One region of the Puia sp. genome, then DNA from elsewhere that is predicted to be linked to it. Evidence: riboswitches for the same ligand, from Rfam matches in the RefSeq annotation. Region 1 holds a riboswitch; the other holds the start of a gene.
The links. A riboswitch is a leader RNA that binds a small molecule or an ion and turns the genes downstream of it on or off. The one in region 1 is predicted to bind cobalamin.
Positions count from the first base shown of each region.

Region 2: it holds a riboswitch for cobalamin, as region 1 does, so the genes downstream of both, metE (5-methyltetrahydropteroyltriglutamate--homocysteine S-methyltransferase) here and VGM48_RS12790 (TonB-dependent receptor plug domain-containing protein) in region 1, are expected to answer to the same signal.

Region 1 is NZ_DASYCH010000062.1:126,109-145,112, reverse strand. It holds gene VGM48_RS12800 (ABC transporter ATP-binding protein) at 1-732, shown strand, start outside; gene VGM48_RS12795 (polysaccharide deacetylase family protein) at 700-1,632, opposite strand; cobalamin riboswitch at 1,689-1,911, shown strand; gene VGM48_RS12790 (TonB-dependent receptor plug domain-containing protein) at 2,019-3,977, shown strand; gene VGM48_RS12785 (bifunctional adenosylcobinamide kinase/adenosylcobinamide-phosphate guanylyltransferase) at 3,979-4,482, shown strand; gene cobT (nicotinate-nucleotide--dimethylbenzimidazole phosphoribosyltransferase) at 4,489-5,547, shown strand; gene VGM48_RS12775 (adenosylcobinamide-GDP ribazoletransferase) at 5,540-6,349, shown strand; gene cobC (alpha-ribazole phosphatase) at 6,391-7,029, shown strand; gene VGM48_RS12765 (MarC family protein) at 7,026-7,607, shown strand; tRNA gene VGM48_RS12760 (tRNA-Arg) at 7,676-7,747, shown strand; gene VGM48_RS12755 (response regulator transcription factor) at 7,787-8,383, opposite strand; gene VGM48_RS12750 (terpene synthase family protein) at 8,398-9,393, opposite strand; gene VGM48_RS12745 (HAMP domain-containing sensor histidine kinase) at 9,459-10,814, opposite strand; gene VGM48_RS12740 (TlpA disulfide reductase family protein) at 11,095-12,285, opposite strand; gene gatB (Asp-tRNA(Asn)/Glu-tRNA(Gln) amidotransferase subunit GatB) at 12,290-13,741, opposite strand; gene VGM48_RS12730 (PDZ domain-containing protein) at 13,901-14,968, opposite strand; gene VGM48_RS12725 (DUF3820 family protein) at 15,072-15,317, opposite strand; gene alaS (alanine--tRNA ligase) at 15,356-18,028, opposite strand; gene VGM48_RS12715 (peptidoglycan DD-metalloendopeptidase family protein) at 18,175-19,004, shown strand, end outside.
Region 2 is NZ_DASYCH010000138.1:899-14,053, forward strand. It holds gene VGM48_RS24715 (TonB-dependent receptor) at 1-2,425, shown strand, start outside; gene metE (5-methyltetrahydropteroyltriglutamate--homocysteine S-methyltransferase) at 2,466-4,796, opposite strand; cobalamin riboswitch at 4,959-5,146, opposite strand; gene VGM48_RS24725 (pentapeptide repeat-containing protein) at 5,345-6,286, shown strand; gene VGM48_RS24730 (alpha/beta hydrolase) at 6,315-7,154, opposite strand; gene VGM48_RS24735 (SRPBCC domain-containing protein) at 7,161-7,649, opposite strand; gene VGM48_RS24740 (metalloregulator ArsR/SmtB family transcription factor) at 7,662-7,979, opposite strand; gene VGM48_RS24745 (short-chain dehydrogenase) at 8,190-8,444, opposite strand; gene VGM48_RS24750 (hypothetical protein) at 8,529-9,257, opposite strand; gene VGM48_RS24755 (tetratricopeptide repeat protein) at 9,320-10,699, opposite strand; gene VGM48_RS24760 (hypothetical protein) at 11,008-11,202, shown strand; gene VGM48_RS24765 (dihydrofolate reductase family protein) at 11,231-11,797, shown strand; gene VGM48_RS24770 (hypothetical protein) at 11,780-12,295, opposite strand; gene VGM48_RS24775 (TetR/AcrR family transcriptional regulator) at 12,363-12,956, opposite strand; gene VGM48_RS24780 (FAD-dependent monooxygenase) at 12,940-13,155, opposite strand, start outside.

The DNA of each region.
Region 1 (19,004 bases):
ACGGATAAAGCCATCATCCGGCAGGCCATCGACGCGGCAGATATCGCAGCCCTCGTCGATAGAAAAGTGCACACACTGAGCGACGGCGAAAGTCAAAAGGTGATGCTGGCCCGGGCGTTGGCCCAGGATACCCCCATATTGATGCTCGACGAACCGACGGCGCATCTCGATCTCCCCAGCCGGATCAGGCTGATGCGGCTGTTGCACCAGCTGACACGGGAGATGAACAAAGGCATCATCCTGTCGACCCACGAACTGGACCTGGCCTTACAGGTGGCCGACGAGGTCTGGCTGCTCCAGTCCGCGGCGCCGATGCACAAAGGTACTCCCGAAGACCTCGTCCTCGATGGCATATTCGAGGCGGCATTTGAAAAGGAAGACGTGAGCTTCGACAGGTCCACCGGCGTATTTCGCATCCATCGCGACGGAGACCGTTCCATTCAACTCGCCAGCAGCGGAATGGTTGCCTTCTGGACCCGGCGGGCACTGCAGCGCGAAGGGTTTACCGTACAGGAAGCCGGGATGGCCACGGATATGTCGGGAGATCGGAGTAACGCCATGACCGGGACAGCGAGTGCTCCGGATGTCCCCGCGGCCGCGGCGAGTGCGCGCATTACCATCCTCGAACAGCAGGGCAGGCCTGTCTGGATTCTCCAAACCGCCGCCGGGAGCCGGCAATCCGACTCCGTCGCGGGATTGTTAGAAGCCCTGAAGGATTTCCACTTCCCGTAATTTTTGGACATGAGTGTGGTAATAATTCAACATATACCACGCAGCAATCTCATCACTCGTGGTAAACCAGACATCTTTTTGCCGGGCGATATGGGCCATCGCCTGTTCGAAATATTTGAACCGGTGGGGCTGACCCACGATGAAGGGATGGATGCCGATGGCCATGACCCGGGCGATACCACTCGAATCCCGGTGAAGGACATCGAACTGATCCATGATCATCTGGCCAAACTCTGGGCCCGAGAGCCCCCGTTGCAGAAACAACGGTAAATCATTTATTTCCAGCGAATAGGGGACCGAGATGATCTCCCCGTGAAAAGTTTTTAGCGGGTAAGGCTGGTCATCATTGATCCAATCCAGCACATAGGTCACGCCTTCGTCGGCCAGCAGATCCACCGTGTCATAGGTCTCGCTCAATCCCATCGGTCCGAGCCAGCCTTTGCAGGCCTTGCCGGTCGCCAGCTGGATCGTCGAGAGAACATCATGGAGATAGTTGCGCTCCTCATCCAGCTTCAACTGGGGCGGTTTGTTCCCGGCAAACATGGAATTATTCCTGCCATGTGCTACCCAAGACCAATTGCGGCGGTTGCCCTCTTCGATGATCCGCGGGTAATACTTACAGACATCCGAGTTGAGCAGCACACTGGGCCGGATACCAAAGCGGTCGAACAACTCCATGATCCGCCATACCCCCACCCGGTTGCCATAGTCCCGCCAGCCTTCATTGAGGGGATCGGGATCCCGTCCCGGCGACTTCTCAAGGATACCGACCGAGGGTTTTCCGGATTCATAGTGCTCGATATTCAGCCCAATATAAACCGCCAGTCGCTTGCCACCCGGCCACTCGATATCGGGCCGGTCGATGATCGGCCAATATTCATAAAAGTGGTCTATTCTCATAAGCGAGTTAAGCAGCAATTTTTGTACCGTGTCGCACCGGCATCCGAAAAAGGCGTACTTTCGCCGCCGATCTTGGTTGACGCTCCTGCGTCATTAAAAGGGAAGACCGGTGCAAATCCGGCGCTATCCCCGTAGCTGTAAATGTCTTTCCGCTCCCGGCGTCGGCCGGCGCGGAAAATCACCCGGCAACACTTCATACCACTGTCCGTGGGCCCACGGATGGGAAGGTAAGCCGGTGAGGACATAAGCCAGAAGACCTGCCAGTGATCGATTAAACAACATTCATGGCTTTCGGGTGAAAAGCGGGATTGATGGCGCTATGTGACGGCCCTGTCTATTTCTATTCCCTTCGCATCATCCCCCTTCGGCCGGACAAAAAAACTGCAATGAGCAAGAAACATTTTTTCTTTTTGACACTGCTGGCAGGCAGCCAGACAGTATTTGCCCAGAATTTTTCGGACACCACCGGCAAACAGCTGGACCAGGTGGTCATAACAGCCACCAAATACCCGGTGAAGCAAGCGCTTACCGGGAAGGTACTCGACATCATCACCCGCGAACAGCTGGAAAAAAGCGGCGGTAAACAACTGACGGAAGTGCTCAATACCCAGGCCGGCGTAGTGGTTGCGGGCGCCCAGAACAACCTGGGTTCGGTCCAAAGCGTCTACATTCAGGGCGCCGGGGCCGGCAAGACCCTGATCCTGATCGATGGCATCCCGGCCTATGACCCGTCGGGGACCAGCACCAACTTCGATCTCAACCTGATCAATACCGATGAGGTGGAACGCATCGAGATCCTGAAAGGCAGCCAGTCCACTCTTTATGGCAGCGATGCAGTGGCAGGTGTCATCAACATCATCACAAAGAAAGGCGATGGCAAGCCCTTCAACGCCTCGGCCAATCTTTCCGCGGGCAGCTTCGGCACGTTTAGGGGGTCGGCCGGCATCGACGGAAGGGTCGGCGGCACGGCCTATAATGTTCAGTATACCCACCTGCGCAGCGATGGGGTCTCCACTGCCTATGACACGACCGGCAAAGGCAACTTCGATCATGACGGGTTCAACGAGAACCTCGTGATGGCCAATATCAGTCAGCGGGTAACCGACCGGTTCGGGCTCCGCGCCAACTTCCAGTATAGCCGTTATTCCACCGATCTCGACGGAGGCTCCTATACCGACGACCGGAAGTACACTTCCTGGAACAAGAACACCCAGGCGGGTATCGGTGGCGACTATGCGCTGGGAGCAGCCATGCTGCATTTCAACTATAACTACAACACCGTCAGCCGCCATTACCTGGATGACTCTTCGATGGCGATCCTGCAGGGCGGGTCTTACAGCACCTCGGATTTCACGGGTCGTTCACACTATGCCGATCTGTACAGCAACATCACCGTCTCCAAACATGTCGATATCCTGGCAGGCGTCGACTACCGCAACCAGCGGATCAACGAGACCGACTTTGGGGTCAGCGAGGATTTTTATAATCCGGGACAGGTCTTCAGTTATAAGGATTCACTCAGCAGTGACAGCTCGCGGGTCCGCCAGTTTGCCGCCTATGCTTCGGTGCTGTTGAAGAATCTTGGCGGGTTCAACCTCGATCTCGGCGGCCGGTACAACAGCTTTAACCGGTACGGGAAGGTCTTCACCTATTCGGTGAACCCTTCTTTTGTCCTCAACGATCGCCTGAAGCTTTTTGCCGATCTGTCCTCGGGCTTTTCAGCGCCGACCCTCTACCAGCTGTACTCGCCTTACCGGAACCCCGATGGCCTCAAGCCGGAGCGGACGATCAGCGGAGAAGGCGGTATCCAGTACAACCAATCGGGCCTGAACCTGCGGGCGCTTTATTTCCGCCGGCATTCCAGGGATGAGATCATCTTTTCGGGTAGCGGATATGAGAATCTCGACAAAGAGGATGCCCATGGCTTCGAAGTGGAGGCTGCTTATAAATACGGGATCTGGTCTTTTACAGGTAACTACACCTACACCGCCGGCACGGTGACGACAACCGGCAACGGCGCCAAGGACACAACCTTTAACAATTTGTACCAGCGGCCAAAGAATCTCGTAAATGCCTCCGTCGGAGTGCAGGCGACGAAGGGGCTCTTCCTCAGCCTGGCCCTGCGGACCGTGGGTCAGCGGATCGACGATATCTATGGCGGGGCACGCGGGATGGCCGACGGCTTTGCCTATTACACCCTGAATGGATATGCCGAATACCGGTTCGGGAAGATGTTGAAGCTGTTCGCGGACTTCAAGAACATCACCGATCAGCGTTATTTCGATATCCCCGGCTATACCAGCTTTGGATTCAATTTCATGGCGGGAATCAGCGTACATTTATAACATGTTAATCTTTATCACCGGCGGGGCGCGTAGCGGCAAGAGCCGCTACGCGCAGCAGCTGGCGCTCGACCGGAGCGCCAGTCCTGTTTATGTCGCCACTGCGCGCATCTGGGACGCCGAGTTCAAACAGCGGGTCGATCGCCATCAACAGGACCGGGACCACCGCTGGACCCTGCTGGAGGAAGAGAAATGGCTCTCCCGTCTTCCGCTCGCGGGGAAAGTGGTCGTCATCGATTGTGTCACGCTTTGGATCACCAACTTCTTCTCCGATCTGAAATATGATATCGACGCCTGCCTCGCCGCCTGCGAGCAGGAAGTGAAGGGATTGCTGCAACAGGAAGGTCAGTTTATTTTCATCAGCAACGAGATCGGCATGGGTCTCCACGCGGATACCGAAAGCGGAAGAAAATTCACCGATTTGCAGGGTTGGATCAATCAATCGCTTGCCGCAAAGGCCGATGAGGTTATCTTTATGGTCAGCGGGCTACCGCTCAAAGTAAAATAAACAACTATGCAAACGGGAACACAGCCCGCCCTTCGCGGGCAGCTGCAGCAGCTGATCGACAACAAAACAAAACCCCTGGGTGCCCTGGGCCGGCTGGAAGAGATCGCACTGCAGATCGGACTCATTCAGGGTACGACCCATCCCCAGCTGAACAGACCCTATATCGTCGTCTTTGCCGGAGACCATGGCATTGCCGCCACCGGGCTGGTGAATCCCTACCCCCAGGCCGTCACCGCCCAGATGGTGCTCAACTTCATCACCGGGGGAGCGGCCATCAACGTCTTCTGCCGGCAACATCATCTCGGGCTCACCGTCGTGGATGCCGGGGTGAAATTCGATTTCGAAGCCGGGCTCTTCCCGGGCAAGCTGATCACGCAAAAGATCGGGTATGGTACCCGCAATTATCTCGAAACCGAAGCCATGACCGCCGATGAGACCGCAAAGGCCGTGGAACTCGGCAAGCAGGTGATCACCGAACTCTATGCCGGCGGCACTAACTGCATCGGCTTTGGCGAAATGGGTATCGGCAACACCTCGTCGGCAGCCCTGATCATGAGTTACTGCACCGGCATCGCCGTCGAAGACTGCGTCGGACGTGGTACCGGCGTCAATGACGAACAGCTCCTGCTGAAAAAGCAAACCCTGCGAAAAGCATACGAACGGCATCTCGCCGTTATCACGGCTCAGCTCGATGCGATGACCATTCTGCGCTGTGTCGGCGGATTCGAGATCGCCATGATGGTCGGCGCCTATCAAAAGGCCACAGAGCTGAAGATGGTCGTGCTCGTCGACGGCTTCATCACGACCGCAGCGCTGATGCTGGCAAAACTGCTGAATCCCGCCGTACAGGACAATTGCTTCTTTTCACATACCAGCGGCGAAAGCGGTCACGTAGCCATGCTTGACCACCTTGGCGCCAGGCCCCTGCTGGATCTTCGGATGCGGCTCGGCGAGGGAACGGGTGCCGCAATGGCCTATCCATTGTTGCAGTCTGCCATCCATTTTCTCCGCGAGATGGCTTCTTTCGAATCGGCGGGCGTAAGCAAAGCAGCATCGGATGAATAAGGAATGGAAGGTTTTCCTGACAGCCGTCCAGTTCCTGACGCGGATAAGGGTACCCGCGAGCATTCATCATCAGCCGGGGTTGATGCAACAGGCGCCCCGGTATTTTCCGCTGGTCGGCTGGATCGTAGGGGCACTCAGCGCACTGTTCTTCCTGGTGTTTGGCCGTTATATCTCGACCGATGTGGGCATCATCGCTTCAATGTGTACCAGTTTGCTGGTCACCGGCGCCTTTCATGAGGATGGCTTTGCCGATGTCTGTGACGGCTTTGGTGGCGGATGGACAAAGGAGAAGATCCTGCTGATCATGAAGGACAGCCGGGTCGGCGCCTTTGGGGCGATCGGGCTTATCTTTATACTCGGGACGAAATTTGCGCTGCTACGGGAACTGCCCGGTTTCATCGCCCTGCCCGGCGAGCCCACGCATCTGATCTTCTACCACTATCGTTATTTTATCCTCGCGCTCATCGCCGCGCATAGTGTCAGCCGCCTGATGGCCGTTTTGGTCTTACAGACCGGCAGTTATGCAGGTAATCCCGATCAGAGCAAATCGGTCTCCATGACTGGCGGTCGCCTCTCCATTCCCGCGTTGATCCTTGCCACGGCGTTTGCGCTGGCGCCCTTCGCCTTCCTGCCCTGGCCTTTTCTCCTTACCGTGTTGCCGGCCCTCTATGCCACGTACGAACTCTACCGCTATTTTAAAAAGTGGATCGGCGGCTATACCGGGGATTGCCTGGGCGCGATCCAACAAGTGACGGAGATCGTTATCTACCTCGGTTTTATAATTGTTTGGCGGTACCTTTGAAAGGCCGGCCGCCACCAGTCTCGCCACCCCATACTATCGCTATGACAGACATCTATTTGATCCGCCATACTACCCCGGACGTCGCCAAAGGCATCTGCTACGGGCAGACCGATCTCGATGTAACTGCCACTTTCGAAGAAGAGGTGGCGGTCATCCGCGATTGCCTGCCTCCGGCGTTCGCCACGGTATACAGCAGTCCGCTGCGGCGTTGTTCGATGCTGGCGACCCGCCTTTTTCCCGATGTGCCGGTGCTTCTGCGGGAGCAACTCATGGAGATCCATTGCGGGGAGTGGGAGATGAAGACCTGGGACGAACTGCCAAAGGAAGAGATCAACCCCTGGATGGCGGATTTTGTCAATATCCGCATCCCGGGCGGGGAGAGCTATATCGATCTGCAAAGCCGGGTGGGCCGGTGTTGGGCGGAGGTCATCGCCGCCGCCGCAGTCGGGAACTCGCCCATCGCGATCGTCGCGCATGGCGGCGTCATCCGCAGCATCCTGGCAGGGCTCACCGGCACCCCGCTGATAGATAGCTTTAAGGCGTTCTCCCTGCACTATGGCTGTGTCATCCGGATCCAACCCGCCGCCGGCGGTTGGGCGCATACCGTTCTTTCCAATCCGGCGCCCCCGGAGAAAGAGCAGCACAAACCCAGCAGCTTTTACACAAAATCGCATTTATGAAGACCTTCGACTTCAACCAGCTGCTCACGGTGACCTTTACCCTGTTTGCCGTCATCGATATCATCGGCAGCATCCCGCTGCTGCATGCGTTGAAGCAAAAGATCGGCGGCCTGCACGAAGGGAAGGCCACCCTTATCTCGGGCGCCCTCATGGTCCTCTTCCTCTTTGGCGGCGAGCAATTCCTGCATATCCTCGGCGTCGACCAGCGATCCTTTGCCGTCGGCGGATCGATCGTCATCTTTATCCTCGGACTGGAGATGGTGCTCGGAGTGGAGTTCTTTAAAAGCGAGCCGGGTTCCAAGGCCAGCGTGGTCGTCCCCATCGCCTTTCCGCTGATCGCCGGCTCGGGCACCCTGACAACCATCATGTCCCTGAAGGCAAACTACGAGACCACCACCGTACTGCTGGGGATCCTCGTCAACCTGCTCTTCATCTTTATCGTCCTCAAATCCATGGATTTTATCGAACGCATCCTGGGGCCGGCCGGGATGATCGCGATCCGCAAGTTCTTCGGGGTCATCCTGCTGGCCATCGCCGTAAAGATATTTAGCACCAACCTGCGGGGATTGTTGAAATAGTTCTGTAATTTTGCCCTCCCCAAAAGTGCCTGCTCCTCCTCCGCCGCGAAGAGCTTTTCTTTTGGTAAGGTCCTGTAGTACAACGGATAGTATAAGGGTCTCCGAAGCCCTGGATTCCAGTTCGATTCTGGACGGGACCACCCGAATCCCCTCACAACAAATTGATTGTGAGGGGATTTTTATGTAATGTTATACGCCATCGCCAGATTGATCAGTTCCGCGACATTCAGCGTCTCCGTCTTCTTAAAGATCCGGCTCTTAAACTCCGTGACCGTACTCGGCGACAGATTCAGCGACGACCCGATCTCATTGGTTCCCTTTCCCTGTAAGAGATAAGGCAACACCTCCAGTTCGCGCGGCGAGAGTTTCGAAAAAGGATTGGGCGTCGACTCCCGCGAGGGCATTGGTTCATTATTGAAGAACCGCCGCAGGCCCGCGATGGTTTCTTCCTCATCCGCCTCCTTGGACAAATAATGCTGGATCTGGTATTTCTTGAGGGCCTTTTCAAAGGCTGCGGCCGGCTTAGCGGAAAAGATCATGATATTCAGGGCAGGATACAGCCCCCGGATAACATGCAGGATCTCAAGCGACGAGCCGTCGGAAAGACTGATATCGAGAATAAGATGACTGTATTCCCTCGTCTTCAACTCCTCCAGAACTTTATTACAGCTTCTTGCACTATTGATCTCCTTATAGCCGAACCGGGTTTCTATCTGTCCTCTGAGTCCGGTCAGAAGCATACTGTGATCATCCGCCAACAAGATCCGGTATTGCATGTACTTTCAGGGGTTTAATTGTATAATTCTATTCTCGCCGGGGCGTCGCCGTAGATATGCGGATAACGGTCGGTATCCCGCGTGGACCACTCGATATTGGCGATCATCTGGATCTCGAGTTCCCGGATATACCTTGCCAGCATGGCATCGATCCCGGCATCGAAAAAGCGGACTTTCGAGGACAGGAATATAAATTCCCGGACAAGATCGTCATGGTACGCCGCCGTTTTCTGGATCGCACCTTCCCAGGAAAGCCCATACTTTCTCTTCATGACACCTACCAGATTGTATTCTCCCGCGTTTTGCGATTCTTCGGATTCCTTGCTCAGCGAAAAGAGATCGTTTGCAAAACATACGCAATTCCTGCTGAGTTCTGTCAGCCGGCTGACGATTGCATCCTCATACACCTCTTCCGGCAGATAGACCTTGCCCGTTACCTCGAGGCTGTCGGTGGAAAGATGGGATGCCCCGAGATATTGCCGGATCCGCAGGTACTCGTCAAAACCCGGATAGATCCCAAGATGAATATTCCTGAACTGCCAGTACAACCCGCCAAACATCTTTTTTATACAGTCGATAAATTTACTTTGCCAGGCGGCCGTCGACCGGAGACAAAGCCGTCCCCAGATATCGGCAAAGGCCGTGAATACCGGTCCTTCCACCTCGCTGCAGGATCGGCGCCGTAACAGGATATCCATGATCCCACCTTGGAATTGTTCAAAAGAATCTTTATCCTTGATGATGTCGTTTGCATCGAAGAGATCGTCAACGATAAAGAGCAGACTGTTCAGATCGCACCAGGTACAGATATCGATGAAGTCACCGTGCGGAAACGTCCTTGCAATGAATAACGGAAATTTGTTTCGTTTGTACCGCAGATAGGTCTCGTGATCTCCCACCAGTTTAAGATCGAGCAGCCACTGCAAACTATGTTCTTCAAGGTCATTTACCAGCGGATGTATTGCACCCACGAAGGGACAATACAGAATGGGAATTCTATGGAGTTGCATATAGGAAAGGTTTAATCGACACTAATCTAAGGATTTGTTCGCAGAGAAAGGATAGCTGTTTACTCTTAGTTGTGATGCGGGGAAACCGTTGAGAGGCCATACCTCACCGGCTGCAGCGGGATCGACACCGAAAACGTGGTCCCCTCCATGTCGCTGATCACATCGATCTTCCCGTTGAGAACAGTGATCATCTCCTTTACTATGAACAATCCGATCCCAAGTCCATCGGGGTTTTTACTGACGAAGGGCGCGAAGATATCGACATCGTCATTGCCGATTCCTTCGCCTTTATCATGTACGCTAAACACCAACGCATTGTCCTTCACCTTGCATTTTACCTGCACGATCGAATAATCGGGGGCATATTTGATGGCATTGTGCAGCAGGTTGGTCAGGATATGCCGGATCTTCATATCATCGGTCCGGATATGCTCGGGGATATCCTTACTGATAACGGTCTTTATCTCTATCTTACTCTCCATCGCGACGTATTTGTAGATCTCGACCGTGTTCTGGAACAGCAGTCGCGGGTTGAAGAGGTTCTCCCGCGTCGTCGTCGGAATACCGGCCTCATATTTCTCGAACTCGAGGATATTGTCGACGATGCTTTGGGAGATCTTGCAGGCGGCTTTCAGGTCGTTGATCCTCTTCATAAGCTGCTCGGGCGATCTTGCCGTCTGGACATCGTTGACAAGAACGCTGATCACCGAGAAAATGCTGTGAAAAGAGACCTTCATTTCATGACTCGCGTTGGTGATGAACCGGTCCTTGTTCCTATTCTCCTGTGTCTCTTTTTCCAGGTTCTCTTTCACCTGTTCGGTCTGTTTCTCCAACTGCATCAACAGGATCCGGTTGTTCTTCCAGAACAGACTAAAGGTGAAGATGACCAGGATGATCATGGCGGCATAGGCAGCCCATCTCAGCATGATCTGGCTATCATAGCTCGTCGCTATCGGCTGGATGAAGCCATACTTGTAGTTCTGTTCGATAAGGACCAGGATGATGATGGAGCTGCTGGCGCAGATGATCCTGTAAACCAGGCTCGAGAACATAAAGAGCGAGACGCCGATGAGATAGGTGATCATCAGGGGCGAGTTGACGGCATTGCCCAGCACACAGCCGAAATAGAAGGTTGCCCCGCTCATGATCAGGTAGATCGATAATCCGGCTTCGTTGTACCTCCGGTAGCGGTTGAGTACCAGCGGCATCGCCAGCAGCACGGTTTCTATGGAGACGGCGGCCAGTACATTCCCCTTTCCGGTGATCAGCCATACGAAGGTGCCGATCGTGACATTGAGAATGCCTATCGATAAGGACATCAGGTTTACGCCGATCGTGACTCTTCTTTGAGGGTCATGTGCAAGCAGCTGGCGGGTGCCGCCAAACACCATCGAGTTCCACCAGCGTTTTATCCGTCTCATAGAGAACATTTGCTATGAGCTTAATACGTTGAAGTTACACTTTCTAACCAAAAACGGTGTAAAAACGTAGGGTTTCCCCTACACCAGAATATTGGCGAGACCTTAATTTGCTTATTAATAGGATAAGGTTTAATGGTTAATGGTATTTGATTAGTGCAAACGAAAGGGGCCATCTATGATTAAAAATAGACGGCCCCTTTCTCAATTATGTCCGGCTAAGCTTCGCTTGCCGGGGAGAACCCACCAATGGTGAATTCTCTTTTTAATATCATACTTGATGTCAATTAGTTAATACTTCCTTCAATTTATTTTCCAGATCCTCGCCCCGAAGTCCCTCGGCAACGACCTTCCCCTGCGGATCAATAAGCACATTATAAGGAATACCGCCAAAGCCAAAGGTTTGAACAGCCTTGCTGTTCCAGTATTGCAGATCGCTGACATGAGTCCATGCCAGCCGGTCCGACTGGATCGCCGCCAGCCAGCTGTCCTTGTCTTTATCCAGGGAGACGCCGAGGATGGCGAAATTCTTGCCTTTGAATTCATTATAGACCCTTACCACGTTGGGGTTCTCCTGCCGGCAGGGACCACACCAGCTTGCCCAAAAATCGACGAGCAGATATTTGCCTTTGTAGGAAGCAAGAGAAACGGTCTTTCCGTTGACATCGGGAAGGGAAAGATCGGGCGCCTGCTTGCCGACCCAGCTGTTCTCCTGGCTCTTGCGTTCCTGTTCGGCCATCGTCGCAAGTTGCTGATCATAGCTTTGTTTCAGCCCGGTCAGAACGGTGTTGTCGGGATACTTATGCAGCAGATCGGTCAGCGTTGCTTCGAACTCGGATTTTGTAAAAGTGCGGGAAGCCCAGCCAAGCGCGATCCCGCAGATCGTCGCGTTGTTGCTGGTGTTGAAGAACTGCTTCAGATAAGTATTGAGATCCTGCGTGGCATTGTTCTTTTTATTGGTGAAGGCGATCAGCAGGCTATCGGGAGCATTGGCGCCTTTAAGACTGTCGAGTTCGGCCATTTTTTCTTCCACCGCATAGTTCTTCTTCCCGAAGATGGTGATCAGTTCTTTCAGCTGATTACTCCCTTCCGATCCGCTTACCTCATAAAAATCATCCTTCTTGCCGAGATCGACGTTGACCCGCACATCGGCCGCATCGTTGATCAGCGGAACCGTGATCGCATTGTTGCCGAACACCAGCTCGAACAGCTGCTGGCCGCTTGCGATGCCGGCGACATTAAAGCTGCCGTTGCCGGCGGGTAGCTTTGCCGAGTCGAGAATGATCGGCGGCTGGTCCTTTCCATAGACCACCTCTATCAGATAAACCTTTGAGATCGGCCCTTCGACAGCGGAGAGCTTATCCCCGTTCTTAAAGCTGCCGGATACGGAGAAGGTTCCTTTTTTCTTCGCCTGACAACCCCAGGTCAGGACCAGGCAGGCCACGAGAACGGACGCTGCAATTCTTTTTGTCATATCCTTAATTTTCCAGTTTTTCGAGTAATAATTGATTGGTGAGCTTGGGATCCGCCTTGCCTTTGGACAATTTTTTCACTTCTCCCACGAACAGACCGATAAGCCCCTTCTTTCCCTTTTTATATTCTTTCACCTTATCGGGCATTCCGGCAAGCGCCTGTTCGATCCAGCCCGTGATCTCCGAGGTGTCGGAGCTTTGGATCAGATTCAGCGCGGTGGCGACCTCCAGTGGGTCCCGCTGTGGTTCGTTCATCAGCACCGGGAAGACCCGTTCCGCGGCGATGGAGAAGCTGAGCTTCCCCTCTTCGACCAGCCGGATCAGCCCGGCCAGCGCTTCCGGCCGCAAGGGCAAATCCTTCCATTCGAGACCCTTTTCGTTGAGGTTGGACCTCACGGGGCCCAGCAGCCAGTTGGCAGCAGCTTTATAGCTGGCAGTATGGCCGATCAGTTGTTCGAACCAGGCAGCGCTATCGCGGTCATCACAAAGATTGCGCGCATCATATTCCGTCAGCTGCAGCTCCTGGATATATCTCTGGATCAGCTGTTCCGGCAGTGCGGGGAGCGACGCCTTTATCGATTCCAGGAAAGCATCCGTCACCTGGAAGGGCGGAAGATCGGGATCGGTAAAATACCGGTAATCGTTGGCCTCTTCTTTCGTCCGCAGCGCGAACGTAGTTCCTTCCGCGGCGTCGAAGCTCCGGGTTTGTTGAATGATCGGCTCGCCGGCGGCCAGCAGTTCGATCAATCGGCGCGCTTCAATTTCGATGGCCCTTCTCACGTTGCGGATCGAGTTCAGATTCTTCACTTCGACCTTGGTACCGAGTTGGGTCTCGCCTTTTAGCCGGACCGAGACATTCGCATCACAACGCATGCTGCCTTCTTCCATATTGCCGTCGCAGATCTCCAGGTAGCGAAGCATCTTGCGCAATTCGGTGAGATAAGCATAGGCCTCATCGCCACTGCGCAGATCGGGTTCGGTCACGATCTCTATAAGCGGCACGCCGGCCCGGTTGAAATCCAGCGCCGTAGCACCCGGGATCGCATCGTGTAGGCTCTTGCCGGCATCTTCTTCCAGGTGGATGCGGTTGAGTTGGATATCGCGTTCGGCCGCGTTGGTCCTGATGCGGACCCAGCCGCCCTTACATACGGGCGTAGTATGCTGGGAGGTCTGATAGCCCTTGGGCAGGTCGGGATAGAAGTAGTTCTTCCGGGCAAAGAAATTGTTGCGTTCGATCTCGCAATGACAGGCCAGCCCAATGCGGATCGCATACTCCACCGCTTTCCGGTTCAGCTTGGGCAGAGAGCCCGGCAGACCCAGCGTGATCGGGCTGACATGCGTGTTGGGTTCGCCGCCAAAAGCCGCCGGATCCCCGCAAAATAATTTTGTTTGGGTAAGCAGCTGTGCGTGCACCTCCAGCCCGATTACAATCTCGTATGCATCGTAATTGATTGCCATGTGAATATGCCTGCCGGCAGTTGGCAAATCTACGAAAAAAAGGCGGCGCCCCTTGGTCAAAAGTAGGCACCGCCTTTTTTCATGATGTCCGGTAAAGAGGCTTCTTTGCCGGGGGACGCCCCCTCTCCGGGGACGCTTATTATTTGCGGTCACGGCTCATTACAGATCGGCCGTCTTTAGCTTCCGCGGGACTTTTACCTCTACCTCCATCGCCTTGCCCCCACGGGTCAGGTTGACCTTGATACTGGTTTTTGTTCTATCCTCGCGGGTCGTCCGGGCCAGTTCGGCGAGCCGCGTGGCGCTGTTAACTTCCTGGCCGTCAAAACGGGTGATGATATCACCTTCCATGATACCGGCCTTCGACGCAGCGGTTTCGTCATCGACATCCAACACCTTTACCCCCTTGCCGTCCTCGGTATCCTGCGCGTGGATACCCAGACGAAGGGAATTGTCGCCAAAGAGATTATACTTATATTCTCTCGGGACCATCATTCGCTTGATCTCGGGAGCCATTTTATACTGCATGCCGTCGCCAAAGCCATAGGAATAATTATTGCTCCTGGATCTGCCCAGCTCGGCCGTCACCTTTTGTTCTTTGCCGTCGCGCTTAAAGGTGATCGCCACCTTGTCACCGGGTTTGTAGCCGTGGATGACTTTCGAAAGATCTTCCGGGCCACCGATGGTTTTATCATCGACCTTCGTGATCAGGTCGCCCTCTTTCAAACCCGCTTTTTCGGCGCCGCTTCCCTCGGATACGTCCCCCACCCTGGCACCGTCGGGACCGTTCTCCTGTTTTAAAGAGGTCACACCCAGAAAAGCTCCCGAAGTGGATTTGCGGGCCCGGGGCGCTACGTCATAACTCAAGCCGCCACCGTTAAAGTTGCGGAAGGGCGTGAGGGTCATCGCTTCCCCATCCCGGTCGGAAAAAGCATAGGCGCCGCCGCCAAGGGTCTTGAATTTCCGCTTGGTGATGGTCAGGTCCTCGTCTTTGTATTCCGAGGCCGGCTTCCCATTGATAAATACTTCCCCGTTCTTTATTTCCACCGTCACCTTGGCGTCTTTGTCGCCCTTATGCCGGATAGTGATCTCGTCAAAGGAGCGCGTACGGTTGGGGGTGGTATCATTGTCGTCCGACTCAGCATAGCCTTGGGTCTGGGCAACGCCCGGAGTGTGCAGGAACAGGACCAGAGCAGCAAGTCCCGCCATTTTTAGGAGTGGATTGTTCATCACGTCAGTTTTTGAATTATTGAATGGATTGATCTACGTTGATTTTCGTAGATCAAATATAGGGGGATTTTCGGAAATACGAAAGATTTCGGAAATGTTAAAATTAAAAGCCGCCGGCAGATCTTTTCAGCGGCTCGAGCAGCTTCTCCAAGCCATTGATCCTGATCTCATAGATCGTCGCCAGCAGCATCCCCAGTTTGCCCTTGGGCCAGCCTTCCCGGTGAAACCATTCCAGGTAGGATACGGGAAGATTACACAGCAGCGTGTCCTTGTATTTACCAAAGGGCATCTTCATGGTCACAAGGGTCATGAGCATTTCTGAATCGGGTTGGAGCGATTGCTCTTCCATGCACTGTCTCTTTTGCGGTATCTAAGCTAGTGAGGTTTTTATTTGACCGTCAGCAATCCCCGCACCGCGGCAACTACCTGCGGCAGCTGGCTCACATCCTGCCCACCCGCCGTCGCAAGCGTCTTCTGACCGCCGCCGCCGCCTTTGACGAGCGGAGCTACCCGTTCCTTGATGATCGCGGGCGCCTGCAGGTTGCGGCCGGCGACAAGTTGCTCATCGAGCAGGACAGCCACGGCCGCCTTTCCATCGATGTTCGCAGCCAGCACGGCAAGATAGGGCGGGGTGCCGGGAAGCGCGGCGAGGCCGGATTTCAGATCAAAGCAAAGCTTTTTCACCGCCTCGGCGCTGCCTACCTCGACGACTTCGCCGACAAAGGCGACACCATCGATAGTTTGGACGCGCTGCAGAAGCTGTTGCCGCAGCTCGGCCAGTTGTTTCACTTCGGCCTTTTCCAGTTTCTTTTTAAGCTCGCTGTTCTCGGCGACGAGCGTCTCCGCGGCCTTCGCCAGCTGTGTGGGGTGCTTGAGGGCTTCCCGGACAGCACGAAGCTCCGCGAACTGCTCCGTGAGGAAGGTCCCGGCGGCAGGTCCGCTCACCGCTTCGATCCGGCGGACACCGGCGGCAACAGCGCCTTCATGCCGGATCTTGAAAAAGCCCAGCTCTCCCGTGGCGCCGACATGCGTCCCGCCACAGAGTTCCACCGAGTACCGCGGATCGATCATGACCACGCGGACGACATCCCCATATTTTTCGCCGAAGAGCGCCATGGCGCCCAGTTTCAGCGCTTCGTCCTTGGGCATCTGGCGGATGATGACAGGGATGTTTTCCCGGATCTTCTCGTTGACAAGCACCTCGACGGAGGCGATCTCTTCGTCGGTCATTTTCGCGAAATGCGAGAAGTCGAAACGCAGCTGGCCGTCATTGACCAGCGATCCTTTCTGTGCGACATGAGTGCCGAGCACCTTCCGCAACGCAGCATGCAGAAGGTGGGTGGCGGAGTGATGGACCTCCGTGGCCTTGCGCTTGGGTCTGTCGACCGTGGCTATGACCGGCGCTTCGACATCCGAAGGCAGCTTATCGGTAAAATGAACGATCAGATCGTTTTCCTTTTTCGTATCCAGCACGGCAATGGCCTCGCCCTTCGAATGCAGGACACCGGTATCCCCCACCTGCCCCCCGCTCTCGGCGTAGAACGGCGTCGCTTCGAACACCAGCTGCCAGGACTCTTTGCCCTTTGCCTTTATCTTCCTGTATTTGACGATCTGCGTGTTGGTCTCGAGGGAATCATAGCCGACGAATTCCATCAGCGGGTTGTCGACAAGCACAACCCAGTCTTCGGTGTCGATAGCCGTAGCCGCACGCGACCGGGCTTTTTGCTGCTGCATCTCCGCTTCAAAGGCCTTCTTATCCACTTCGAGTCCATTCTCCCGGCCGATCAGGGCCGTCAGGTCTTCGGGGAAGCCGTAGGTGTCATAAAGCTCGAACGCCGCCGAGCCGTCGATGGTGGCCGATCCGGCTTTCTTGCGCGCCTGAACGATATCGTCTATCTTCTTCAACCCCTTTTCGAGGGTCCGCAGGAACGCCTCTTCTTCTTCCTTCACGACTTTGGCCACAAAATCGGCCTGGTGCTTCAACTCCGGAAAGACATCGGCAAACTGGTCCGCCAACAGCGGCACCAGCTGGAACAGCAGCGGCTGCTTATAGTCCAGATAAGAATAATAATAACGGACCGCGCGCCGCAGGATGCGGCGGATCACATAGCCGGCCTCCGTATTGGAAGGCAACTGACCATCGGCGATAGTAAAGCAGATGGCGCGGAGATGATCGGCGAGCACCCGGAATGCCACATCCTGCCGGCTGTCCCCGGCCGTATAACTCTTTTTGACAATAGTGGCGACCTTGCCGATGGTCCCGGTGAAGAGGTCGGTGTCGTAGTTGGACTGCTTGCCCTGTAACACCCGCACCAGCCGCTCGAGGCCCATCCCCGTGTCCACATGTTTTGCGGGCAGCGGTTGCAGACTTCCGTCCTTCAGCCGGTTGAACTGCATAAACACGTTATTCCAGATCTCGATCACCTGCGGATGGTCGTTATTCACCAAAGAAGCGCCATTCACCCGGGCACGCTCGTCGTCGGTGCGGCAATCGACATGGATCTCCGTGCACGGCCCGCAGGGTCCCGTGTCCCCCATCTCCCAGAAATTGTCTTTTTTGCTGCCCAACAGGATGCGATCGGCGGCAATCCACTTCTTCCATTCGTCGGAGGCTTCTGTGTCCGGCGCCAGGTTACTGTCCTTGTCGCCTTCAAAGACGGTGACATATAACCGGTCTTTGGGAATGCCGTACACTTCGGTCAGCAGCTCCCAGCTCCAGGCGATCGCTTCCTTTTTGAAATAGCCCTTGGAAGGATCGGCGGGATCGCCAAAGCTCCAGTTACCGAGCATTTCGAACATGGTATGATGGTAGGTGTCGACGCCCACCTCTTCAAGATCGTTATGCTTTCCGCTCACCCGAAGACATTTCTGGGTATCGGCTACCCGCGATTGAGGGGACTTCCGGTTACCGAGAAAGTAGTCTTTGAATTGATTCATGCCCGCATTAGTAAATTTTAATGTGGGGTCATTCTTCACGACAATCGGGGCAGAAGGCACGATGGTATGCCCTTTCGACACGAAAAAGTCCAGGAATTTCCTTCTTATTTCGGCACTGGTCATCATAAACGGAACAATCTTTGGTTGTTATTTGGCTCGCACCTGTTATATTTGTGCGCACGGCTTTCGAATTAAAAGCCGTGCAAAGGTACACCAAATCAGGCTGTTTTACCGTTCTACCCCCAATTGAATGGGATGTCTGGTAGCCGATGAAGAAGATCAAGTATTACTATAACACCAATACCCTCCGCTATGAAAAGCTGGAGACTCCCCTGCGGGTGACCTTGTTGCGCGTTCTGGGATTTCTTTCGGCTGCCATCGTCACCGCGCTGATACTCGTTTCCATCGCCTATAAATACTTCCCTTCAGCCAATGAAAAACGGCTGATGCAACGCAATGAAGCCCTGCAGGACAATTATTATACCCTTGACGAAAAGGTAAAGAAACTGCAGGAGCAGATGTCCGAACTCGAAAAAAGGGATAACAACGTCTATCGCGCCATCTTCGAGGCGGCACCCATCCCCGATAGCGCCCGGGCCCGGCAGAACCAGCAGGAGCAGGAGCTGAAGCTCGTCCAGGGCATGGACCAGGAGAACCTGTACCTGTCCGTTGCCGCTACGCTCAACCAGCTTACGGCCCGCATGGCCAACCAGACAAAATCCTATATACAGATCGACGGATTTATAAAGAACAAGGAACAGCTGCTGTCCTGTACCCCGGCCATCCAACCCGTCAGCAACCACGACCTCAGCCGCATCGCCTCCGGCTTTGGCTACCGCATCGACCCGGTATATAAAACCACGAAATTCCACGCAGGGCTTGACTTCGCGGCGCCCCAGGGCACTCCCATCTACGCCACCGCGAACGGAACGGTTGAAGTCGCCGGCAATACAGGCAATGGTTACGGGAACCATGTCGTTATCAACCACGGCTATGGTTACGGCACCCTTTATGGGCATATGTTCCGGGTTAAGGTGAAGGCAGGAGAGAAGGTCAAACGCGGTGAGATCATCGGCTGGGTAGGCAGTACGGGTAAGAG
Region 2 (13,155 bases), on a different contig from region 1:
CCTGTCCGGCACCATCACCGATAAGGCGGATGGCAAACCCGTCGCCGGCGCCACCATCGCCATTCCCGACCTGAAGCTCGCCACCATCACCGATGCCAATGGGAAATTCACCCTTACCCTTGGCGCAAAGGGGACTTACCTGGTGCAGATAAGCTATGTCGGCTATGGGACCTTTACCCAGGAAGTGGACCTCAACCGGACAAGCGTGTTAAACGTCGGACTGCAGGTATCGACCATCGAAGCCAGCGAGATCGTTGTCACCGGTGTGAGCAAGGCCACGGAAATGAAACGGGCACCCATTCCGATCGTGGCGGTAGGCAAGGCCTATATGGACCAGCATGCCGCCTCCGGGAATGTGATCGACCAGGTGGCGAATCTTCCCGGCGTAAGCGCGGTGACGACAGGACCGAACATCTCCAAACCCTTTATCCATGGCCTCGGCTATAACCGCGTGGTCACCGCCCAGGACGGCATCCGTCAGGAAGGCCAGCAATGGGGAGATGAGCATGGAATAGAAGTGGATCAAAACTCCATCGACCGCATCGAGATCATCAAAGGTCCCGCGAGTCTGAGTTATGGATCGGACGCCATCGGCGGCGTGGTCAACCTGATCACACCACCGGCCGTCCCTGAGGGGAAGATCCTGGGATCGGTCAGCGGCATCTATGGCACCAACAACGGGTCGATAAACGGTAGCCTGCGGCTGCAGGGCAACCAAAATGGCTGGATCTGGGGTCTGCAGACATCCTCCAAGAATGCAAAGGATTATCAAAACCAGCACGATGGCCGGGTCTGGGCCACCAATTTCAACGAAAAGGATGCCCGCGCGATGGTCGGCGTCAACAAATCCTGGGGGTATTCCCACCTGAATGCGTCGCTTTTCGATGACCAGCAGGCCATCCCCGACGGGAGCCGCGATTCGCTGACCCGCCGGTTCACCAAACAGATCACCGATTCGGACACCTTCCGGCCCATCGTTTCACCATCCGAACTCAACTCCTATTCTCTCCCCGTACTCCACCAGCATGTCCAGTTATACCGCATCTACGACAACAGCAGCATCGCCCTCGGTAACGGCAACCTGCTGATCGATCTCGGCTACCAGTACAGCCACCGGCGGGAGTTCACGCACCCCCAGAACGCCGATGTGCCCGGACTGAATCTCCAACTGCAAACCTATACCTACGATGTCAAGTATAATTTCAGCCTCGGCAACGGCTACGAGACCAGCGTCGGCGTCAACGGCATGTACCAGAACAATGTACTGGGATACAGCACCGATTTCCCGATACCCGCCTATCACCAGTTCGATCTCGGCCCCTTTCTCGTGGTGAAGAAGACCTTTGGCAAGCTCGACCTGTCCGCGGGCGGGCGATTCGATACCCGGTCCTTCGACGGCAAAGCCGCCTATATCGACAACACCGTCCCATATTTTTCTACGCTCTACACCGGTGCCGACCCGGCCGGCAATCCCAATGTCAGCCGGCAGTTCAGCGCCCTCAGCAAGAATTTCTCGGGTTTTTCCGGGAGCTTCGGCGGCACCTACAATTTCTCCAATGCGTTCCTGATAAAAGCCAATATCGCCCGCGGCTTCCGGGCGCCCAGCATTGCCGAACTGTCTGCCAACGGTGCGGACCCCGGCTCGCAGATCTATCACGTCGGCAACAGCAGTTTCAAACCCGAGTTCAGCATCCAGGAAGACCTCGGCGCCTTCCTCACCCTCCCGAAAGTATCGGCAAGTGTGAGCCTGTTCGACAACCATATCCAGAACTATATCTTCCAGCAACAGATCATCGATGCCAACGGCAATCCCGAACGCGTAGACCCCGACGGCACTTCCGACCCCAATGGCCAGTATAGCAAGTTCACCTATGTGCAAAGCAAGGCGCGGATCCTCGGCGGTGAGTTATACCTGGATATCCACCCGGTATCCTGGTTACATTTTGAAAACGCCCTTACCCTTACCTACGGAACCAATCTCGAAGACAACGGCCATGCGCCCGACAGCCTGAAGTACCTGCCCTTCATCCCGCCCTTGCATACCCACTCCGAACTCCGGGCCAACTATGCCAAAGGGATCGGGCAGTTCAAAGATGCGTATGCATTTGTGGGTTTTGATCACTACAATGCCCAGAACCGGTTCTTTGCCGCTTATGGCACGGAAACCTACACCGCGGGTTATAACCTGCTGAGCGCCGGCATCGGCGTAGATCTTGTCAATAAGGCCGGGCAAAAGATCGTCCGGTTATTCATCGAGGGGACCAACCTCGCCAATACCAACTACCAGTCGAATATGAGCCGGCTGAAGTATTTCGATAACCCAAATGTTCCTGCGGGCGCGCAGCCGGGGATCTTCAATATGGGCCGGAATTTCAGTTTTAAGGTCGTCGTGCCTTTTGATCTTTCACCCCATTCCCACGCATAAAAAACGGCCCGGGGTCTCCCCGGGCCGTAAAACATATTCCTTAACGGGCTCCCGCAGGCACCGCCTCGCGCAGTTCCTTCGCCGCCTCCACCATCGCCACCAACGCCGCCTTCGTCTCCGGCCAGGCCCTGGTCTTCAGGCCGCAATCGGGATTCACCCACAGCTGATCGGCAGGCACCACCGCCCTGGCCTTCTCCATCAGCGCGACCATCTCCATCTTCGACGGCACCCGCGGCGAATGGATATCATACACCCCCGGTCCGATCTCGTTCGGGTATTTGAATTCCGCAAACGCCTCCAGCAGCTCCATCTGCGACCGCGAACATTCGATCGTGATGACATCCGCATCCATGTCCGCAATGCTGTCGATGATATCGTTGAACTCGGAATAACACATATGCGTGTGGACCTGCGTCGCATCTTCAACGCCGCTCGCGGAGATGCGAAACGCCCGTACCGCCCAATCCAGGTACTCCTTCCAGTTCTCTTTCCGTAGCGGCAATCCCTCGCGGATCGCCGGTTCGTCGATCTGGATGACCCGGATCCCCGCCTTTTCGAGGTCGACCACCTCGTCGCGGATCGCCAGCGCGATCTGCGCACAGGTCTCGCTTCGCGGCTGATCGTTGCGCACAAACGACCATTGCAGGATCGTCACCGGACCGGTCAGCATGCCCTTCACCCATTTCTTCGTGAGCGATTGCGCATACCCCGACCAGCGCACCGTCATAGGCCTGGGCCGCGATACGTCCCCGAAAATGACCGGCGGCTTGACGCAGCGGCTTCCATAGCTCTGGACCCAGCCATTGCTCGTAAAGACAAAGCCGTCCAGTTGCTCGCCAAAATATTCGACCATATCGTTGCGCTCAAACTCCCCATGCACCAGCACGTCGATGCCGATGGATTCCTGCCAGCGGATGGCCGCCTCGGTTTCCTTCTCTACAAAAGCATCGTATTCGGCCGGGCTGATCTCGCCTTTCTTCAGCCTGGCGCGGACATTCCGCACTTCGGGGGTCTGTGGGAACGATCCGATGGTCGTCGTCGGGAAAGCCGGCAGTTTCAACAACTCCCGCTGCCGCAGTTTCCGCTCCGCAAATTCATGGGTACGACGAGCATCCCCGGCCGCGATCGCCGCCACCCGCTGTTTCACCACCACCTTATGGATCAGCGCGCTGGTCCGCCGGCTATTGGTCGCCGCGACATTCTCTCTCCAGGCTTTGTCCGTTGCCGCACCCGGCTCGCCGGACGTCAGTTGTTTCAGCGTGACCACCTCCCGTATCTTTTGATTGGCAAAAGACATCCATTGTTTCATCTCTGGTGTCAGCACCTTCTCGTCCGATTCCAGGTCCAGGTCGCAGGGGCTGTGTAGCAGCGAACAGGAGGGAGCGATCAAGATCCTTTCCCTGCCGATCTTTGCAACAGCCTTGTTGATCAGGTGCACCGACTGCTGGAAATCGTTCTTCCAGATATTCCGTCCGTCGACGACGCCCAGCGAAAGCCGCGTCGCACTGTTGACAAAAGATGCATTAACAAGGATATCATCCAGCTGCGAAGGACAGCGCACCAGGTCCAGATGGAGGATCTGCACCGGCAATTCCAGCACGGTAGACAGGTTGTTACCATAACATTCGAAATAGCTGGCCAGGATGATATGCAGATCGGGGAACTTCGCCTTGATCTCCCGATAGGTCTTTACAAACACCTGCCGCTCGGCCTCCGTAAGGTCCAGCGCCAGGCAGGGTTCATCCAGCTGAACGTAATAGACTCCCGCATCGTCCAGTTTCTTCAGCACCTCCAGATAGACGGGCAGCAGCCGTTTGATCAACTCCAGCCGGTGGAATCCGGGTTCTTTCTCTTTGCCCAACAACAGATAGGAAACAGGTCCCAGCAACACGGGCTTGGCGGGGATGCCGGCTTCTTTCGCCTCCCGCACCTCATTGACGAGTTTATTGCTGAAAAGCGAAAAGGTCTGATTCGCCACGAATTCAGCGACGATATAATGATAATTCGTGTCAAACCATTTCGTCATCTCCATGGCGGTAATGTCGAACCCATCTTTCTGATAGCCCCTCGCCATGGCGAAAAGCAGGTCGACATCCTTCAACTGCTTTTCCTGCATCAGGGTATGATAGCGGGTCGGAATAGCGCCCACCATCAGGCTGGTGTCCAGCACCTGGTCATAAAACGAAAAATCTCCGACAGGGATCAGGTCGATCCCCGCGTCTTTTTGAAGCCGCCAGTTAAACAGGCGGATCTCTTTACCGGTCGTCATCAATTGCTCTGCGGAGAGCTTGCCGGCCCAATACTGTTCGGATGCTTTTTTAAGCTCCCGTCGGCTGCCAATCCTCGGGTAGCCTAGGTTGTGTGTTTGCATGCTGTTGCTTTTTAAATGAATTGATCAATTAAAAGCCCCGGCTATATCCAGCTATGGAATCGTAGAAAAAGGTGAGACAGCAGAATAGGGTCCCCCGGCCGGCATTGCACACGCCACCCAAGCGGATCCATCAACTGACCATTTGCCTCATTCCACGAAAGCATAGTCAATACGGTAAAGGCAGGTCTCCTGGCTAGTAACATTTTTGCCGTCCTTCCCATCCCCGGGGGACAGTGGACTCAGGTAGGCAAAAACCTTGTGTTACTTACAGTTGCGGGACAGCTTGTGATTTACACACAATTCCCTATTAACCCCGGTATTACCCGGGGACCTCCACCGCATGATGAAGAAATATAGAAAGAACTCCATCGCAAATATAGGAAATTCCGCCCGATCAAAAACGGGCCATTCCGGCAGATACTACCGCAGGTTGTTGAAAAACAACCAGGAGTAGCGGTACAACAACTAATAGTTGTCGCTTTTTTGCTGATTTGAGGGATAACTCGAAATATCTTTGTCGTGTCCAAACAAAGCAAAAAAAAGTAACTATGGAATCTTCGATCATCGGCAACAAAATTGCCAAAGCGCGCAAGGGGATAAATATCTCCCAGGCGCAACTGGCTCAGCGGCTATTCATTAGCCCGCAAGCAGTGGGGAAATGGGAACGCGGCGAATCCATCCCCGACCTCCCTACCCTTAACCGCCTGGCAGCGATCCTGGGCGTTGACCTTAATTATTTTTCAGAGAACTTTCCATCGGGAGAAGCCGAAAAAGCCACTGGAAGATCGACCGGGGTCGCCGCCCCATCCCGCGAGCCGGAGCAGGCCATCGCGGACCAACCCACGCCGGAGCCGTCTTTGCTCATGAACTTCAACGGGAGTAACCTGCCCAATAGCGACTTCGCAGGCATTGTCGCGCACAAAAGGAAGTTTCATGGGAGTGCATTGCGCGGTTCCGATTTCTCGGGTGCAGATCTGACCGGCAGCTCGTTTAACGCCAGTGATGTCCGGGAAGCCAATTTCGACGGGGCAAACCTGACCGATTGCACGCTGTCCGCCAGCGATCTCTCCGATACGCATTTCGACAAGTCCATTCTCGTACGCACCGAGTTCAGCAAGTCGGCGCTCACCCGGGCAAAATTCGCGGCGGCAAAGCTGACCGAAGCAAAATTGACAAAGACCGATCTCCGGAAAACGGTCTTTGAGAACTGTGTCTTCGATGGCGTGGACTTCGCCGACTCCGACATGCGCGGACTATGTCTCGATGGCCAGACCTTTATGAATGTCAGGTTTCACAACACCGCGCTCGGCGACGCAACATTCAATGGCGCGATACTCACCAATGTCTCCTTCCGCGCACCGTACGCCATTACCAATAAGTATTACCGCAGTATCAAAACCATCCGCTTCGATGGCGCCACGATGGATAAGCTGACCTACGCCTTCCTCAAGGGCATGGGAGCCGATCTGTCAAAGGTCACGGTCAAATAGAACTAGATAACGGCGCGGGGCGACCCAGTCATCGATCGAGGAAACCTTCGATCATCGGGATAACGAAATTTGCTTCTTTAGAACCGGTTCCCAGTGTCGTTATTTCGCCAATATATTCCCCGTGTACCCCCGGGATGATCGCCAGTTGCGAGTTGGTAATGAACCGGTGCATCTCGATGGCATGTTCAGAGGTGATTACGTCTCTGTCGCCAATGATGATCAACGTTGGTGCTTTGATGGATTTGATCTGTTCGTCAGGGATATCCTTAAAATTGACCATCCTTGCCGCATCCTTATCATGCATGATTTGCAGCCCTGCGGGGTTGCCGGAAACTTTCAAATAGGCTTCTTTCAGCTCCCTGGGCATGTTCGCCAGCTGCGCATGTTTCATAAAATCCCAAAAGGGTGCAGGCACTCCGTCGCGTTTACAAAGCGCAGACCCAAGGATCAGCTTATCGACCATTTCCGGGTGGTGAATAGCGATTTGAACGGTCGTTGTTCCACCGTTGCTGAAACCGAAAAGATCGGCTTTGGCAATATGAAGATTTTTCAGAAGGGTTACGACATCCTCGGCATCCTGTGTGAATGACTCCGGCGCATTTCTGTCGCTTGTGCGGCCGTGTGCCTGCAGGTCCATGGCAATGACTTTATATCTCCTGGCAAGCATGGGAATGACCCTTCCGAAGGTGGTTTCAAGGGTCGAGCCGCCGCCGTGGATCAATACAAGCGGTTCGCCTTGCCCATAGATCTCATAATACATTTTAATCCCGTTGACCTCCGAATAACCCTTTTCAACGGACCGGCTGGTGTGTTGGAACGCCGATCCGGTCAGCAATGCCAAAACAGCCAGAAAGATTGTCCTTTTCATGATTAGTTAGTTTTGATCGAGTAAGATTTGCATATTGTTCAACATTTGCAGCCAGCCTGGGTAGGCGCCCGTTCGTTTGGCCAATTCCTGCGAGACCGTTTGCCGTAATTGCATCTTTGTTTTCCCGTTTTCCTCCGCAAAGGTCACGGTAACCAGCGTTTGCCCCGGCCAATCGGGGTCCATCCCGATTTCCGCAGGGTTGATGGGGTTACCGTTCTCATCTGCATTGATCATGGTAAATACGATCTTCCGGCCAGGTACGATCTCTTTGTATTCACCGATGCACCAACAGTCGCCGAATCGGGGATTGGTGACACACGAGTGAAACCGGCCGCCTGTTTCAATGACAAGCTTTTTGAAATACACGGTACACCCATCGGGCGCAAACCATTTCACCAGTTTCCCGGGATCGGTCCATGCGCTAAAAACCTTTTCAGGACTGGCGTTAAAGATCTTTTCTATAAAAACTTCGTTATTACTGACGCGATCTTCCATTTGGGTAGTTTTTTATTTATCGAGTTCATCAAGGAATTGATCCAGCTTGTCAAATCGTTGGTTCCACAGTTTCCGGGATTCGGTTACCCAGTCGGCGACTTCATCGAGTTTGTTGAGCCGGGCTTCGCAAATTTGTTCCCGCCCTTTTTGCGTGACGGTGATCATGCCGCATTCATCAAGCACTTTGATGTGTTTGGCAATCGCCTGCCGGCTAACGCCAAATTCCTTGATGATCCCTGCCAGGTTCAGAGGGCCGCGTGACAGCTTCTGAATAATTATCCGTCTCGTGGGATCGGCAATTGCCTGAAAGACATCTCTCCGTTCTATCATAATACAACCATTTGGTTGCCAAATATAAATACAACCATCTGGTTGTGCAAATATTTTTCTGGTCAATACAATAGGAAAAGGCTCATAACATTTGATTATTAAAACGTTATGAACCGAATCAACGAAAAAATGGATAGAAATGCAGGGAAAAAAGTAGCCGCTATGCTTCGGGGAAGCTAGGCTCAGTGGTGAGAAAGAAGGATTATTAGACTATCCTTTCTGCGAAAGCTTGGTAAATTCAGCGCCGTTGAAGATCCGGGACAGGTTGATGTCGTTTGATTTCCGGAATTCGGCGATATGCTTCACAGAAACTATCCGCCAGAAGTTCTTCTTCTTCAACTCGGAATAATCCGCGGTTTTGATAAAAACCCCTTCTACGGTACCTCTTGTCTTGAAGAAGATATTAGCTTGCTGTTTGACGTCTTCTCCGCCGCCGATGAATTTTTCGATCTGTTCGATTGTCATAATTTACCTTAAAAAGCAACCAATGCAAAGGTTTATACATGGTTACAAGGCGCAATATACGAAATTTTGCGGGCAAAGCCATAACTATCTTTTTAGTTCCGCGTCTATTTCGGCCATTAGCTTCCCGACCTCCTCCGCCACCAGCAATTTCTGATCTTTCATTTCATTCAGCAGATCCCGCTGCCACATGATCTGAAATCGGATCGCCGGGTCATTCGTATAGCCCGAGATCAGCGAATTACCCCGGGGGCCGAAGGGCGTTCGGGTACCGATATAGGTGATATACTGGTTACGCCGTTCCTCGAAGATCATCCGGTCGGAGGCCACGCGATCGGGCAGTGTTACCGTAAACATCCTGGTGATATTCTGCATCAGCGGTTGGTTCTCGATCAGCCTTAAGTTGCCGGAGGATTTAAAACTTTCGAAACGGCTGTTGTCGAAAGTAAAACCCACCATATTGGTCAGGTTGCCGCTGAGACTATCCATATACGCTTTGTCGATCCGGTTCTCGCTGATCTGCTTCCAGATGGCGTCATAGTAATCCAGGGTGTGCTGGTAGTCATGCCGGTGTTCCGCCAGCTTGTCGGCCGTTACTTTCAGGTCAGCCCGGATGCCCACCAGGAAATCCCTGGCCAGCCGCTGCTCGTGCAGATGATCGTTCCAGTTGTGGAACCAAAGCGTGATGCTCACCGCGACAACGATGATAAAGATCTCGAAAAAGAATTCCCGCAGCTTCTTCTTCCACGAATGCTCTTTTTTGAGCAGTGCCCGGGCCGCATCACCCGCGTGTTTGATGATCTTTTCTTCTGCCATATCCCATAAATATAGATAATTTCATACATCAACTCCAATAGTGCCCAGCCTTACCTACATCTTTATTTCTTTTCCAGCTTTTCAATTGTCTTCCTGGCCGCCGCCAACCGTATAGCTTTATTTTTCTCCACCATTTTCTCAATAACCCATTTCTCTATTTTATGATGCAAGGGGATCAATATCGCACTTATAATTACTAATGCACATAACATCAATATGGGCGAGTCATTCGCATAATCGGAAAGATAGGGATGAAGAAGTAAGTTAATGAAGTCAAAGCTCACAAGCAATGCAAGAACACCTAAAAACCTTATCCAATTTGCATTCATAATGTTGCGGCTGAGTAGAAAGAACAGGAGAATTAAAGATATAATGCCAACGGCAATAGCGGCAAATTGAATGTCCTGTTTTCGTTTTTCGGCAGCAGCCTTAAGCTCAGCCTGCTTTTCATGTTGGCGGCTTTCTTCCTGGAAAGAAAGAAGTTGCTGTTGCTTTATTTTTTCCTGTGTTATCAATGTGTCTTTTGTAACCGCAGCCAACTCGAGATATTTAAGGGCGCTATCCCCCGCATTAATTTTTTTATAGATTGCAAACAAATCCGAACACGCGGCTGCTATTGCTGCGGGGCTGCCAGACTTGTCCGCTGCTTCCAATTCCTTCTTTCCATAATATATACAGGAATCGTATAGCTGCCGCTTTTGAAATAACGTAAAAATACCCGAATACAATTCTGTCAGCGCATTGTTGTCGGAGGTTGCAATGGCAATAGGGATACCCATTCGGTAAAAACTTAATGCTACATCATAGTTGTTCATGGCTGTATGAACACTGGCAAGGCGGGCGATAGCAATGGTTTCTCCCCGGGAATTCATTAGCATCTCATAGGCATTTTGTTCATATTTAAGTGCGGAATCAAGTTGTCCCTCATGTAAGTAACACAATCCCATGCTTAACCCAACACCTCCCAGGCCCTCCCTACTATTCAAAGACTCTTCTATTTGCTTAATTTTTTTGTAATATAGTAATGCTTCTTTGTAATCCTTTTCGTCCTCATAATTCCCCGCAATTCCGAAATAGGATAACGCTACGCCGCTTTGGTCGTTTATCGTTTCAGAAATTTGCAACGCTTGCATATGGTATTTTATGCCTGCGATATAATTTCCACTCACTCTGTTGAGGTGCCCCAACCCATTAAGACACGTAATCTCACCTCTTTTATAGTTGATAGTCCGTGATAACTCAAGACCCTGTTCCGCATAAGTGAATCCTATTTCAGGTTTTTCAAAAAGATAACTTGTCCCGATCTCTGCCAGAAGCAGTACCCGATTGGTATCCTGTTCTTCTTTTTGAAGCAACAGCTTCAGGCTATCGGCTAATTTGGATTGTGCAAAAGCGGGAATTGCATACAGGCTCAGCAGCCAAAAGAAAATAGTTCTTTTCATTTTGCAGTTATGATAATACAAGAACATGACGTGGCGTGCCACACATAAATATACGCTACTGTTCGTTTTCCTCACAATTTTTAACCCTTTGACTATCACTTTCACCACTTCCACCTATGCCAGCCGGTTTGGCGCCGCCGTAAGCGCAACCCGGGCGGCGTCACCTTCTGGACAATTGGCATCGGCGACCCGACAAACTCGCCCGGAGAAAGACAACGCAAGGGAAGAGGAAGAAAATCATGAGCCTTGCCGGAAGTTTGTTTGCAATGGCTTTAAATGGTAATTTTACGTACCACCCGATTTTGGCCATGGAAAAAGGCATAACTAATAAAAAGCAGATCCCCCGCAAGCCGAACCTGCGGCCGTTCAGGATGGTGCTGTCCGAGCGGCCGATCTATCTGATGGAGCATACCCTCGATAGAGCGTGCGGGATGTTTGGGATCAAGAAGGAAGAGACGGCTTGCTATAAACGGAAGGTGGAACGGGGAATGGGATGGTTGTGATATTTACTGAAGTAAAAAAGTGTCCGCTATGAACCAAAGAAAACTAATACTCTCGATGCAAATAACGCTCGACGGTTACGTGGCAGGCCCCAATGATGAAGCGGATTGGCTGCAGTCAAGCGACGAAGAATGGGAAGACATGTTTAACGACCTTGAGACGGCCGATACGTATTTGCTGGGAAGAAAAATGTACCCGCTATATTCCTCATACTGGCAATCAGTGCTGAAAAACCCCGCCAGTGAAGGAAACGAGCTGAAATTCGCGAAGCTGGCCGACAAAACCCAACACATCGTTTTCACAAAGGGCGATTTTAAACCCGACTGGAAAAACACCAAAGTCTCTCACGATGTAAAAGAAGAGATTGCGAACCTCAAAAAACAGCCAGGCAAGAACATCATCGCGTGGGGCGGCGCCAATTTCGCTTCCACCCTCATCAATCTCGGAGTGCTGGATGAAATAAGGCTCGAGCTGAATCCCACGATCCTGGGCAGCGGAAAGGCCTTGTTCGCAAATGTGGATCATCGCAGCCAGCTGCAATTGATCGATTCGCGAAAATTGAAACCCGGATTGATCGTCTTACGATATAAAGTTTGAATTAATATCCGAATAAAGCTCTCCGCCTGCCTTCTTTATTACCAAGGTGATGTTATTGGTGTAGTCTTGATCATGGAATTTGATCTCAACATCCTGTTCAACAACCTCCGCACCAAGGTAAGTTACGCGATCGCGGACCATTTGCAGCCGGGCTCCAGCACCAGGCCGGCAAATGGCAAAAGGTGAAAGTAGCCGAACCCTTCCGAACACCTTTATCTTTCCGATCACAACGATGCCGCCATTAAAAACAATCACGTCTGCCAAATTATAAGTATACAATGACTTAAGCGGATCGATCTGATATCGGTTTATTCTTTTCATCATGTCATATCCCTTAAACCAGATTCGGACATCCGTATATTTGGCTTTGGCGTCATCGGGAAGCAGCTCAATGATCCCTTTAGCCTTCTTTTCAACTGTAATGTATATATACAAAAAGAATAAGAACGGGGCCGGCAAAACTATTGCCAATAGAAGGATGTAAAGAAACGTTGTCATAGACAATATGAAAAGCTAAATATAAGTACTAATAATCCGAAAGATCAGCATTTACCTGCCCGGATAACTACTCCCCCCTCAACGCCATCGCAATCCTTCTTACCGCTTCCCCGATCAACTCAGGCGTAATGCGAAATTTGTCACTGGCATAGCTTCCCCCCGCCGCATGAAACTCGATCAGCGAATAAAGCGGCGCGAAAGCGATCGCCCAATATACCTCAAACGGCATCCCCGCCAGTTCGCCGCGCTTTATCGCGTTCTCCATGAACTTACCCAGGTCCGGCTGAAAGGTCTTGATCAGCTGCGGAGTGGTCCGGTGGAATTGCGGGGTGTACTTCAGGCGTTCCACCGCCTGTATATTCAGCGGATGCGCCACAAAATAATCAAACCGGTTCTGCCACTGTAACCGCAACCCCTCTTCAAAGGACATGTCTTCCTTCAATCCGCGGATACTCTGACTCAACTGCTCGGTCCGCAATTGCAGCGTCAGTTGAAAAAGGAGATCCTCCTTGTTTTTAAAATAGACATAGATCGTCGAGACCGATAACTCACAGCTGCGGGCAAGCTCCTTCATGCTGAACCCGTCGAGGCCTTCGCGCACGATCAGCTCCACCGCTTTTTGCCGGATCAGCAGTTCCTTGGCATCATCCCGTAATCTCATGGGACAAATATAATCGAAGATAGCCGTCAACGGCCGCCTCGTCCCCCGCATCGGCGACCAGCCCGATATACCCGTCGGGCCGGACGACATAGATGCCGCCCACCCTCCCGAAAAGCGGCACGAGCCCATCGGGAAGTAGGAACTCGCGTACCCGGTCGCCCCCGAAACCCTTCGCCGATCCACCCGCTGGCAAACGTAT